DNA from 4 places in the Blautia sp. MSK.20.85 genome. Region 2 is predicted to be linked to each of the others. Evidence: riboswitches for the same ligand, from Rfam matches in the RefSeq annotation. Region 2 holds a riboswitch; each other region holds the start of a gene.
The links. Region 2 has a riboswitch for cobalamin ahead of nikB (nickel ABC transporter permease). Riboswitches for the same ligand answer to the same signal wherever they lie in the genome.

Region 1 (3,155 bases), on a different contig from region 2:
TAATTTCCCGGTGTAAAAATGTTGTGGTCAATGGCAAGGATCGCTTCCGGAGCCATATAGGAAGTCGCAAGCTCGCTGGTAGTCTTACCCTTCCAGTATTTATGTACCTCCCGAAGATCCGCCTTGGTCTCCTCCGAAATATAAAATGGATCAGCAGTTCTGGTAGCCACCGTATCCAGTTCATCCTCCAGCCACTGGAAAGAATACTCCGGGAATGTCTGACATCCTCTTGGTGCCAGGGTGCTGCTTCCGACGATCAGTTCCTCATCACGGATGATGATCGGAATGTTATGCAGGATATGGGCAAAAGCCTTCGCTCTGCGTGTGATGATCGGCTCGTCTTCAGTTTCCTTGTAGGACTCTGTGACCAGTTTCGCTCTGGCAGATTCGATCACCGGCATCTTGGCATAAAGATTATCCACAAGATGTGTGATCCTGTCTGTTTTCGGGATATCTGCTATATGAAATTTCTCCATGATTCTCCTTTCTCATAACCGGTTGTTTCTGGTGATCTGTCTGCCTCTACGCTTCCAGAACCGCTCCTGTCCGGCTATGTGCTCATGTAGTTTTATTATACCTTACCCCTACTTCGATGTCAACGAAATCCAACATGTGTTTCTAGCTGTTTTTGTGGTTTTTATCGGTTGTTCCCTGTTGATTTTATTTGTTTTTTGTATTTTTATGTTTTTCTCTATTGACTTTGTTTTTCTGCTCTGCCATACTTAGATTTATATAGGAATTCCTTTGTTTTTCAGAAAAAATTTATGCAAAGCGGACATTCGTATTCCGCTCTGTCACATGTTCTCAAACAGTAAAAGAGGTGTATTTTTATGTATCTTTCTGATATGCATACCCACTCCATCGCCAGTGGTCACGGCACGGAATGTACCATCACAAACATGGCACGCGCAGCTGCCGAGAAAGGTCTCCGGCTTCTCGGGATCACTGATCACGGTCCCGGCACTCTGGCAGCCGGAACTTCCTCCTATTTCCGCAGCCTTACCTATTCTCCGAAAAAACATTTCGGAGTAGATCTGCTCTACGGAATCGAACTGAATATTCTGGACCGGAAGGGAACTGTAGATCTGGATCAGGAATTATTATGCAAACTTGATTATGCCATTGCAAGCATGCATACCTGGAACTACCGTCCCGGTACCAGAGACGAGAACACAGAAGCTTTTGTCAATGTCATGAAGAATCCCTGTGTCAAAATCCTCGGTCACAGCGACAACACCCATTATCCGGTAAATTATGATGTTCTTGCCCGAACTGCCAGAGAAACCGGAACAATCTTTGAAATTAACGAAGCTTCCCTGGCTCCATATGGCTACCGTGGTGATACCAGAGAAAACTGTTATGAGATTCTCCGCTGCTGCCGCAAATATCATCTGCCGCTGCTGCTCTCCAGTGACAGTCACGGTCCGGAACACATCGGTGATTTTACCTGTGCTGCTGAATTTGTTCATCAGGCCATGTTCCCGGAACAGCTGATTCTGAACAATCAGCTTCCAAGATTGAAGGTATTTCTGCAGACCAGATGATCTGGTAAAACAGTAAGATCGAATATACATAAAATGTATCCGAATACACATTCATGTTTGACTCACAACCAAAAAAGCCAGCTCGGACACATTTTACCATGTGTCCGAGCTAGCTTATTATTTCGGGTTATATTATATTTTCTTTATTATCATTTCTCATCTGCCTGAGAATTCTCTCTCTGCTTTCTTATCATATCCGCAAGTTCCTGATATTTTCCTGTGATATATCCATAATTCTCTCTTCTGTGAGGAAGTTTACACGCAGTGCAGTCCTTGATTCCGCTTTCCGTAAAATGGAAATTACCACCGCATTTATCTCCCAGTGCATACAGCGGACAATAACAGAACAGGCAGTTAAAATTTTCCGGATCTGCTCCTTTATGGCATGGAAAATACTCGCATTTTTTGTGGCTGAAATAGGAATATTCTTTTCCCTCCCAATATGGTTTCTCCATGGTTCTTATCTCCTCCCGGATCATGCACTCTCTTAATTTTTCCGTAAAAAAAGAGGTAGCGATCCCACCCCGGGGTAGAAATATAATCCGTTCATGAGTGCGCGGAGGGAACGAATGTATCCGGAGTAGTATCGCCTGCCATTTAATCATGTATAATTCATATGAACAGGCGCATTCCATAAAAAAATGCCTACTCTCGTAAAAAAGTAGACAACGTCCCAGGGGTGCGGAGTCCCTGAAATGGTTGTTACACTTTACACGGAAGTTTAACCTCGCCATAACAAGCAGGTTTCCTGGCTCCGGGATCATGGCTCGTCTCTCCTTCTCATACATAGGTACAATGGATTCTGAGATTCGCTCCTCCGTTACAGTGACCGGATCGCTCAGGTTTCTCACCTGATTCCCTTTTCTGCTGGCTTCTGATAATCCATGACTGTCAGATGCCCTCAGCACTTGCTATGTTCAATATGGAATTATACTGACATTATAATAACACCCTGTTAATTATATGTCAATACTGTTTCAGATTTTTTTGATATAAATTCACTGTTTCCTTATAAGAAACAGCCTGGCGGAATATGCCGCCAGGCTGTTCAATATCTTCATCTTAATAAATTTTATATGGTTCGTGATTATACAAGACGTCTTACAGAAACAATCGTTCTGTATGTCGCATCGTTACTGATCTTAATACCATCCTGAGAATTGGATGCATGTACGATCTGTCCATTGCCCATGTAAATAGCCACATGTCCACCATAGCAGATCAGATCTCCTGGCTGGGCATCTGCATAAGATACCTCAGTACCTGCATTCTGCTGCTCATAGGAAGTTCTCGGAAGGCTTACGCCAAAGTTGGCATATACACTCTGTACAAAACCGGAGCAGTCTGCACCATTGGTAAGGCTTGTTCCGCCCCATACGTATGGATTTCCAACAAACTGTGTCGCATAATCTACAACAGAAGAACCTGAGCCACTGTAGGAAGAAGAGCTTCCACTGTCAGAAGAAGTATCTTCGGAAGTATCTCCGCTGTTATCATAATCCGCGTCTGTATTGGCTTCTGCATCGTCTGTGTTGGTATCTTCTGTTTCATCGCCTGTTATGGCATTACCGTCTTCATCATACTGAGTATCATCGTTCTCTCCATCTGCTG
Region 2 (3,155 bases):
TTTTGTCACCTTTTGCCTGAGCCACTGTTGTCATGGAAAAAGTCATCATGCATGCAAGTGTAGCAGCCAGCACTTTTTTAACTACGTTATTTCTCATTTCATCCTCCTAAAGATAAATAATACTGATCATATGGTGTTGGTTTGTTACAGAGTTGTTTTATTGATCCTGGCGCGGATCCAGTACATCACGGATGCTGTCTCCAAGCATGTTGAAAACAACAACACAGATCACGATAGCGATACCAGGGTAGATCATAAGCCATGGCGCTTTTGCCATGTAGGTCCTTCCTTCATTCAGCATCAGTCCCCATTCCGGTGTCGGCGCGGTTGCACCAAATCCCAGGAATGAAAGGGAAGCCAGTTCCAGCATCATGGTTCCGATATCTGCCGCTGCAGTTACCACCATCTGGGTTACCATGTTGGGAAGAACGTGTACAAGAAGAATTTTCCAGGTCTTTGTTCCGTTTACCACAGCTGCCTCTATGTAAAGACTCTTCTTGACTTTCAAAACCATACTTCTTGCAAGGCGGGCATATTTTGTCCAGCTTACAGCCGCAATGGAGATAACGGCATTGACCAGATTCGGTCCGAGCATACCGGCAATGGCAATGGCCAGAACAAGGCCGGGGAATGAGATCATCATATCCGCGATACGCATGATCACTGCATCCACAACACCACCGAAATATCCGGCGATAACTCCTAAAAATGTACCGATCACAAAGATCACCGCAACCAGACATAAGGTCATGATCAGAGAGGTTCTTGTTCCGAAGATAACACGGGAAAGAAGATCTCGTCCAAGCTTATCCGTTCCGAACGGATGAGCGGAGCTTGGCTCCTGCAGTGATTCGGTCATAACTGCATCCAACGGATCATATGGGGAAAGCTGCGGTGCAAAGATCGCAACACCGATCACCACGAGACCCAGAATAAAGAAAAGAGTGAACTGTTTATTTTCTTTGAATGTTCGTAATACCTTTTTCAATTATCTATCCTCCTTAAGTCTTGGATCGAGATAAGTATAGGACAGATCCACAAGCAGGTTGATGCACATGTACAGGATCGCGATCCAGAGTACATAGCCCTGTACAAGAGGATAGTCACGACAGGAAATTGCCTTTACTGCCATATTTCCCATTCCAGGCCAGTTGTAAATGATCTCTACAACTGCAGTACCTCCCAGAAGACTTCCAAGGGAAAGCCCCAGCAGTGTTACCAGCGGAAGCATTACATTAGGAAGAACGTGTTTCCAGAGAATGACTCTTTCCTTGATCCCACGCATTCTTGCACCTGTGACATAATCCTGGTGAAGTTCCTCCAGTACTGCACTTCTTACCTGTCTGGTATACTTTGCAGACATGGCAAGTGCAAGTGTCAGCGCCGGAAGGATCATGGATTTAAAATCTGTACTGCCTCCGGCAACATTGATCCAGCGAAGCTGAACACCAAAGATGCTGAGAAGGATCAGGCCCAGCCAGAAGCTTGGAACAGATACTCCCACAAAGGTAATTCCTCTTACAAAATAATCCGGGAATTTGTTCTGATATACAGCGGCCAGTATTCCAAGCGGTATGGAAATAATGACCATCATCAGAAGTGCCAGCAACGACATCCTCAGCGTCGGCCAGAAACAGGATACCAGTTTATCCGTTACCGGCATTTTGAAAGAATAGGACTGTCCCATATCTCCTGTTACAACACCTTTCAGCCAGGAACCATACTGCACAAGAAATGGCTGGTCAAGGCCGAGATCATGTCTTGTCTGTTCCAGAAGTTCTGGTGTTGGAAGATTACCACACTCTGTCAACATGATCTCCGCAGGATCACCAGGTGACAGGTAGGTCAGTCCAAATGTGAAAAAGCTGATTCCAAATAATACAATGATAATCTGGAGAAATCTTTTTCCTACTTGTTTCTTTGTCACGTTTTACTCCTTTCCTCATTTGATGTGATTTTTAGCATAGCCGTTTCAACTTATATAAGATAATAATAACTATAATGGGATTCTTTATATGCAGAAAATGCATGGAATTTTAGAAATACGCACGAAAAAAGCCCGTGACGAAATACGGGCACACACAAAAAAACTTGCTTCCTATCTTCCGTAAGAATCATCTTAAAACAATTACAAGCAGGTCTCCTGACTCAGGCTCCTCACCCTCAGACACCTTCCCGGCCCTATTTCTCACGCACCCGGCCAGTGGTATTTTATCTGAGGATTCCCCATTACAGTGACGGGATCGTACCGGATTTACACCGGTTTCCCTATTAATCCTCTCGGAACTTGCAACGACTGATGTAAAAATCAGCAAATGCTGTTAAATTACGGATTTATTATATGATAAATCTATTGCTGTTGTCCATAGAAAAATGTTGTATTTTTAGAATATTTATCAATTTTGTCAAAGCTGTTTGAATTGTACATATACCCCGTTAGGTATTTAACAACTGAGTTTATCCGATTTGTCAAAAAAATACGGATTTTACGCGTTTGTTTTTACAAACAGAACAACAAACGGTAAAATCCGGTTTTCTTATCGCTTCTATAGGAATTGAATAAAACAATTTTTGGTGGAAAAGCTCTGCGAATATCAGGTCAGCGTCTCTGTGATCGCTGCATAGGCGATCATCGGTCCGTCCTCAATAATATTCAGGCTGGCTGTCTGATAAAGTACAACTCCATTTTCTGTTGCAATGGATGTATAAAGCAGGTTTCCGTAGTAATCTCTCAGTTCACCCAGGTCTTCTCCTTTAAAGAAGTACTCTCCAGGCTTTTTGGATGGATACCAGCATCCGGTATATGGTGCATATTCATATACCACATTTTCCAGAAGCATCTGACGGTAATGTTTCAGTCCGTGACATTTCTTCCCCTGAAGATGAAACACAAGATGACGGACGTCTCTTTTGTCCTGTTCCACTTCCTCCCAGGTCCAGTAACTGTGTCCGCCCCTCTCGATGAGAATGCTTGGAATTCCAAGAGAAGAAGCATAATTATAGGCACCACCTGTAGCAGTTGTAGAGCGGACCACATATTTGACACCGATATGTCTTGCCATATGTAAGGACTTCTCTGCCGTCTCTTCATCTACAACCCCTACATAATAAACATATGGATGAAGCTGCTCATATCCGTCTCCGCTGTGCAGATC
Region 3 (3,155 bases), on a different contig from region 2:
CTTGTTTGTAGAATTTAAACTCTTCTCAAGAGCTGCTTTCTTCTCTGCGGCTCTGTCATCCAGAACTTTCTGAAGTTCCTCCGGTGTAAAACATAAACTGTCTTTATCTGCGCATCCCAGCAGCTGCTGGATCATATATTCATTTAATGCTCCTGCTGAGATCTTACTTGTTTCTACTTTCCAGCTTCCGTCCTCACTTTTTGTCATCTGAGCACTTTCGCCGGCTGTTACGGTTGTGGTTTTTCCGTCCGCTCCGGCCAGTTCCACTTCATCCTTAAATACATACACAGCGCCGCTTCCGGACTGTGCGCTTACGGAAAAGACTCCTGTCTCAAAGGTAAGCGTATTTTCATCAAGAGCGATCTCTGCTTTTCCCACAGAATCCGTAAGATCCGCAAAAACCTCTCCCTGATCCGCAGTAAGTTTCAAATTGTTTTTTTCTACGGATTCCGCAGTAAGTTTCGTATTTGCGTTAAGTGAAAGTGTATTGTTTTCTCCGGCTGAAAGCTCCGCTGTGGTTCCGTTCTTCGTCTCAAGAATATCTCCGGCTCTCAATGCCACATTTTTTTCCAGGCCGTAGCCCACACCGTTTCTCTGAATATTGGCCACACCTTTTACGTTCTTTGTCATAAGAACGCTGTCCGATCCTTTATCAAACCATCCTTTCAGATTTCCCACTGCCATCACTCCGCATCCGGCAATGACCAGGATCAGTACTACCATGATCACATTAAACAGCGTCTTTTTCCTCTTACTTTCCATTCTTCCTCCTTTTCTCTGCACAAAAAAAGCAACAAAAAAGGTAACGGAAAATAATCCCTCTTTTCCAAGGGGATTCCGTTACCTGATAGATGTTCCTATGCGCAAACCAATGCTACCTTACATGAAAGAAAAACCGCCCGCCGACTGTACGGCATCGCACTTACATGTACAGGAATCACACCTGTTTGCACGTCTTTCTTTTCTATGAAATTTTATACTGAAATTATAGTTTATTTCCTCTTGTCTGTCAAACGAAAACCCGGAAAACAATTGTATCTGTCCTTTTTCTGTGATATAATAATCAGACACCCAAAAATATTAAATATAGACGTTTTCAAGTTCCGGTTTTTTCCTGCAGAAAACCGGATTAAAAGGGAATAAGGTGAGAATCCTCAACAGACGTGCTACTGTATTTGCTTAGTTTATCCGTGAACCATTGTAATTTATCGTATAAGAAGGGGATAAACGTGACTGCATAAGTCAGGAGATCTGCTTGGAAATACTGCCGGCTATTACACGTATGATAAATGGAGAATTCTTTTTTGACATCGTATCTGCCTGTGATGCGGTGTCTTTTTTTATGTTGAAGGAGACTTTTTTATGTCAGGTACTTATTACAGATCCAGTCGTGTCATTTCCAAAAACAACGCAAGAAACTATCTTTCCTCAAATGTAAAGATCCCTGCGCCAATTGAATATATCGCGTCGGAAGCTTTTCAGAAAAAGACCAAGATCTCCTCTGTCTGTTTTCCGGACACGCTTAAAAATATCGGCGCCAGAACCTTTCAGGGCTGCACTCTTCTGAAAGAAGTATTGCTTCCCACCCAGGTGGAAAATATGGGATCCAACGTATTTTCTCAATGTAATTCCCTGAAAAAAGTCATTCTTCCTCAGGCACTTTCTTCTATCCCGAGAGCCGCCTTTCAGGAGAACCGAAAGCTTGGATGTGTGATCTTTCCCCATGATTCACAGATTTCCCGGATCCGCTCCGAAGCTTTTTCACAGTGTACCTCCCTGGAATCCCTTCAGCTGTCTTCCGCACTTACCCTCATCGAAGACCGTGCTTTTTACCGCTGTAAAAATCTCCGTTCCGTGGATTTCCCGGAAGGTCTGAAACGTATCGGAAAAGAGGCTTTTTATTTTTGTGCCATAGAAGAACTTCATCTTCCCCAGTCCCTGGAATTTTTGGACGAAAGCGCATTTTTTAAGTGTATGAATCTTACTTATGTCTGTCTTCCCACAAATATCCATTATATCGGCAAATGGGTATTCCACGGATGTAACCGTATGAAATATCTGGAGATCCGACACGATCCCGATTTTATCGGGCCATGGATCATCAACCGTGCCTGTACCATCCGGTGTTATAAAGGTTCCAAAGTAGATGAGTATTGTAAGGAATTTGATTTTAAAGTTGAATATTTATGATCAAATGATCAAAAACGGCATTTTTTCACATTTCATTCTGTGAAAAAATGCCGCTTTTATTTTTCAGGGGATAACAGCTTTATTTAACTGTTACCTTGCATGTTACTTTTTTGCTTCCGCTCTTTACGGTGATCACTGCTGTTCCTGCTTTTTTTGCTGTGATCACACCTGTGCTGCTTACGGTTGCCACGTTCTTATTGGAAGAAGTGTAAGTAATCTTCTCACCGGATGTGAACGGTGTACGTACCGGTTTCAGGGTTGTCTTTGCTCCTTTTTTCAGAGTAAGGGCAGATTTTACACCTGTGATCTTTGTTGTTTTTACTGTAGATTTCTGAACAGTTACTGTGATATAAGCTTTCTTTTTGCTCTTTAAGGTTACGGAAACTTTTGCTGTACCAGCTGTTTTTCCGGCTTTAATCACACCTTTGCTGCTTACAGTTACGATCTTTTTGTTGGTAGTTCCCCATGCCTTTACAGCATCACCGTTGGCAAGTCCTGTTACTTTCACTCTGGATGTGGACTGATTTACTTTCAGAGTGATCTTTGTTGCGTTCAGTTTCAGGGTTGGAGTCAGTTTTTTGCCGTAAGGTCTGGTTGTCTTTGTTTTATAACCGCATTTGGAGCAGACTTTTGTCTGTACTGCCGGTTTGAATACGGTTGCTTTTGTTGTTGTTTTCCAGGTGTAAGTATGTCTTGTCTTCGGGATACTTACTGTCTTTGTTGCGCCGCAGACTGTACAGGTATATGTTTTCACACCTGCTGTTGTACAGGTAGCTGCTTTTGTTACTTTACCTTTGTCATAGGTATGTGCTGCATATCCGTTCTTTCTCTCATTGCTGGAGATGTTGCACCAGGAATTTTCGTTTTTGGAATTTGCACATTCATGCCAGTGGGCGTTTTTGTCAAATGTCCATGCTGTCTCCCAGACATGATTCTCTTCTTCCGGATAGTAGTCTGTGTAATGA
Region 4 (3,155 bases), on a different contig from region 2:
CGAGTGTCTCTTGCATTAACAGCTATGGGAAAAGACATCACAAATGTTGACGGTGTAAACCTTGCAGCGATGATCTACAATTCTGAAAAACTGAAAAATGGTTCCAATGAACTGATCTATGCATTGATCGCTCTGGATGCCGCAGATATCCAGATCCCGGGAAATGCGAAATGGAACCGTGCTTCCATCATCAGGGCACTTGGAGAATTCCAGAATCCGACAACCGGTGGAATCGGACTTACCGATGCAAAAGGAGGAAGCTCTGATATTACAGCCATGGCGCTGCAGGCCCTTGCTGTCTACAGAAACCATAATACAGCCGCAAAAAATATTTCAGACAAAGCACTCACTTACCTGGCAAATGCCATGGGAGATGATTTCGGATATGGTACCTGTGAAAGTACAGCCCAGGTTCTTCTGGCACTGACTTCTATGGGAATTGATCCGTTAAGCGATGATTTTGGTACTGTAAATATGAATATGATCACAAATCTGACTGGTTATATTCAGAGCGACAATGGTTTTTCACATTCCATGTCAATTTCAAAATCCAGCGAAATGTCTACAGTACAGGCACTTCAGGCACTGGATTCTTACAGACGTTTTGTAAATAAGGAGACAACATACTGGGATCTGAAAAACAAAGGAGAACATGCAAAACACAGCTGGGATGCAGGAACAGTAACAAAGAAATCCACCTGTAAGACAAAAGGAACAAAATCTTATACCTGTACCTGGTGCGGAGAGAAAAAGACCGAATCAACAGCTCTTGCAGCACATAAGTGGAGTTCCTGGAAGACAACGAAATCTGCAACTGTTTTTGCACCGAAACAGATCACAAGAACCTGTTCTGTATGTGCCAAAAAAGAAACAAAGAATTCAGGAAGCAAACTGAAACCAACGATCAAACTGAACGCATATGGAATTCGTCTGAATCCGGGAAAATCTACTAGCAAAGTGAAAGTCAGTGGTCTTGCAAAAGGAGATTCCGTGAAGTCCTGGAAATCCAGCAATACTGCAATTGTAAAAGTAGATAAAAAAGGTGTGATCACCGCACAGAAAAAGACAGGTACTGCTTATATCACAGTAACTCTGGCAAGCAAAAAAACGGCGAAACTGAAAGTCGTTGTACAGAAAGGAACAGTAAGAACTGCGGCCATAACCGGACTGCAGTCCAGAATAACCATCAGTAAAGGAAAGACAACGACCTTAAAGCCGATACGCAGACCAATAACATCTGCTGAAAAACTTACATACAGTTCCTCCAATAAGGCTGTTGTCACAGTAAGTTCCAAAGGTGTGGTCAGAGGTGTGAAAAAAGGAACTGCGGTAATTACAGTAAGATCCGGAAAAGTTTCTTACAAATGCCGTGTAACTGTAAAATAAATACTGATCATTATGAAATAACCCCGCCTATAACTCTGATTCACGGGATTGTCACAGAAAAAGAAGTGTGTTATAATTTCTGAACAGTTAAATATGGAGAAAAAACAATTACCGGTTTTAAGTTCTCTGCCACATCGGCAGGGCCAAGAGGGAACAGGGTGAGAATCCCAGGCAGTCGTGCTACTGTATTTGTTTAGATCTTTCTGTAACCATTGTACGGATCTGTATGAGAAGGGGAGGGATCGTGATTACATAAGCCAGGATACCTGCTTAAAGCTGCTACCAGTTATTACACGCAATGATAAATGGAGGGGGAGATTGTTTGGTTTTGTGTACCTATTTTTCGGGACACAGAAAGAAACATTTCCTGAATTCAGAGATATTGCGGTAGCAGATGGTATTGTTGAAAACATGATCATTATATACGGATGCGATATCTTTCAGGGTATTGCATCCGTTTTTTTGTTGAGAGGTTAAAAAATGCAGAAAACACTGGTGTGGCGTTCGCAGAAAGAAAGAGAAAAAACATTTGTAAGAGGATGTGCAGAGAAACACGGAGAGAGAATTCTTGTTATCGGACAGCCTTATAGCCGAATCGGGGACGAGGCACTGAAGAATAATATCCGGATCAGAGAAGTGAGCCTGGAAAACTGCGTCAGAGAGATTGGCAGAGAAAGTTTCGCCGGATGTACAAGGCTTCGAACAGTAAGATCAGAGAAAATAAAAGTTATAAAAAACAGAGCTTTTTCCGGTTGTGTAAACCTGAGAAGTTTTGAAATCCCGGCTACAACAGAATATATTGGAAAAGGGGTTTTGTACGGGTGTAAAAGACTGCAGAAGACAGTTTTTGAAGAGAATAAGAAAATCATCCGAATTCCGGCAGAAGCTTTTATGGAGTGCCAGGAACTTTCCGGAGTAGTGCTTCCGGAAATGATCACTGAGATTGGGCGAAGGGCATTTTATAAATGTGGGAATCTGACAGAGATAAAAATTCCTCAGTCTGTGGAGCGGATTGAAAGAGAGGCGTTTTATCAGACCGGACTGCAGAAGCTGGAACTTCCTCAAAAGCTGAAATTTATTGGAGAGAGCGCTTTTCTGAAGTGCAGAAATCTGGAATATGTCCGGGTTCCGGAATATGTGGAAACTGTGGAAAAATGGGCGTTTCACGGGTGCAGTATGTTGAAAACAGTGGAATTTTCCGGGGATCCAGAAGTGCTGGGAGAATGGATCATAAATAAAGGGACAAAGATCCTGTGCAGAAAAAATACCAGAGTCGATGACTATTGTAGGAAGTATGGATTTGCGGTAGAATATCTGTAAAAGCGACCATTTTTTGGTGGAAAGAGGAGAAGGATGAGGGAAAGAAAACCTGTGATCGGCGTTACCTGTAATTTTGACTACAGGGATGCTGTTGGAATGGTTTCGGGCATGGGGATCACCGGGCAGGACTGGGACTTTGTCAGCGGTGATTATGTGTATATCCTGGAGAAAGCCGGTGCGATTCCTGTGCTGATCCCGCAGTATGGAGATCTGGAGGCGGCGAAACCGTTCCTGGAACAGCTGGACGGAGTGCTGATCTCCGGCGGACATGATGTAGGGCCGGAGCGGTACGGGGCGTTTCCAAAAGGGTACTGCGGAACGATCATGCCCATGCGGGATGAGCAGGATATTGCGATTTCCAGATATTTTATGATGGAAAAGAAAAAGCCGATCCTCGGGATCTGCCGTGGCATTCAGATCATGAATGTGGCCTGCGGCGGAACCCTGTA

Region 1: another riboswitch for cobalamin. It lies ahead of G5B12_RS09750 (cysteine-rich small domain-containing protein); the one in region 2 lies ahead of nikB (nickel ABC transporter permease).
Region 3: another riboswitch for cobalamin. It lies ahead of G5B12_RS13650 (leucine-rich repeat domain-containing protein); the one in region 2 lies ahead of nikB (nickel ABC transporter permease).
Region 4: another riboswitch for cobalamin. It lies ahead of G5B12_RS09485 (leucine-rich repeat domain-containing protein); the one in region 2 lies ahead of nikB (nickel ABC transporter permease).

What each region holds. Positions count from the first base shown of each region.
Region 1 is NZ_JAAIUN010000015.1:7,935-11,089, forward strand. Features, by position in the region: gene G5B12_RS09740 (glycyl radical protein) at 1-476, opposite strand, end outside; gene G5B12_RS09745 (phosphatase) at 831-1,544, shown strand; gene G5B12_RS09750 (cysteine-rich small domain-containing protein) at 1,694-1,999, opposite strand; cobalamin riboswitch at 2,266-2,468, opposite strand; gene G5B12_RS09755 (C40 family peptidase) at 2,632-3,155, opposite strand, start outside.
Region 2 is NZ_JAAIUN010000003.1:127,956-131,110, reverse strand. Features, by position in the region: gene G5B12_RS02870 (ABC transporter substrate-binding protein) at 1-97, opposite strand, end outside; gene nikC (nickel transporter permease) at 158-988, opposite strand; gene nikB (nickel ABC transporter permease) at 989-1,927, opposite strand; cobalamin riboswitch at 2,117-2,306, opposite strand; gene G5B12_RS02855 (M14 family metallopeptidase) at 2,595-3,155, opposite strand, start outside.
Region 3 is NZ_JAAIUN010000030.1:13,382-16,536, reverse strand. Features, by position in the region: gene G5B12_RS17590 (DUF4430 domain-containing protein) at 1-762, opposite strand, end outside; cobalamin riboswitch at 1,082-1,273, shown strand; gene G5B12_RS13650 (leucine-rich repeat domain-containing protein) at 1,363-2,190, shown strand; gene G5B12_RS13645 (DUF4430 domain-containing protein) at 2,270-3,155, opposite strand, start outside.
Region 4 is NZ_JAAIUN010000014.1:22,398-25,552, reverse strand. Features, by position in the region: gene G5B12_RS09490 (Ig-like domain-containing protein) at 1-1,386, shown strand, start outside; cobalamin riboswitch at 1,489-1,674, shown strand; gene G5B12_RS09485 (leucine-rich repeat domain-containing protein) at 1,867-2,706, shown strand; gene G5B12_RS09480 (gamma-glutamyl-gamma-aminobutyrate hydrolase family protein) at 2,740-3,155, shown strand, end outside.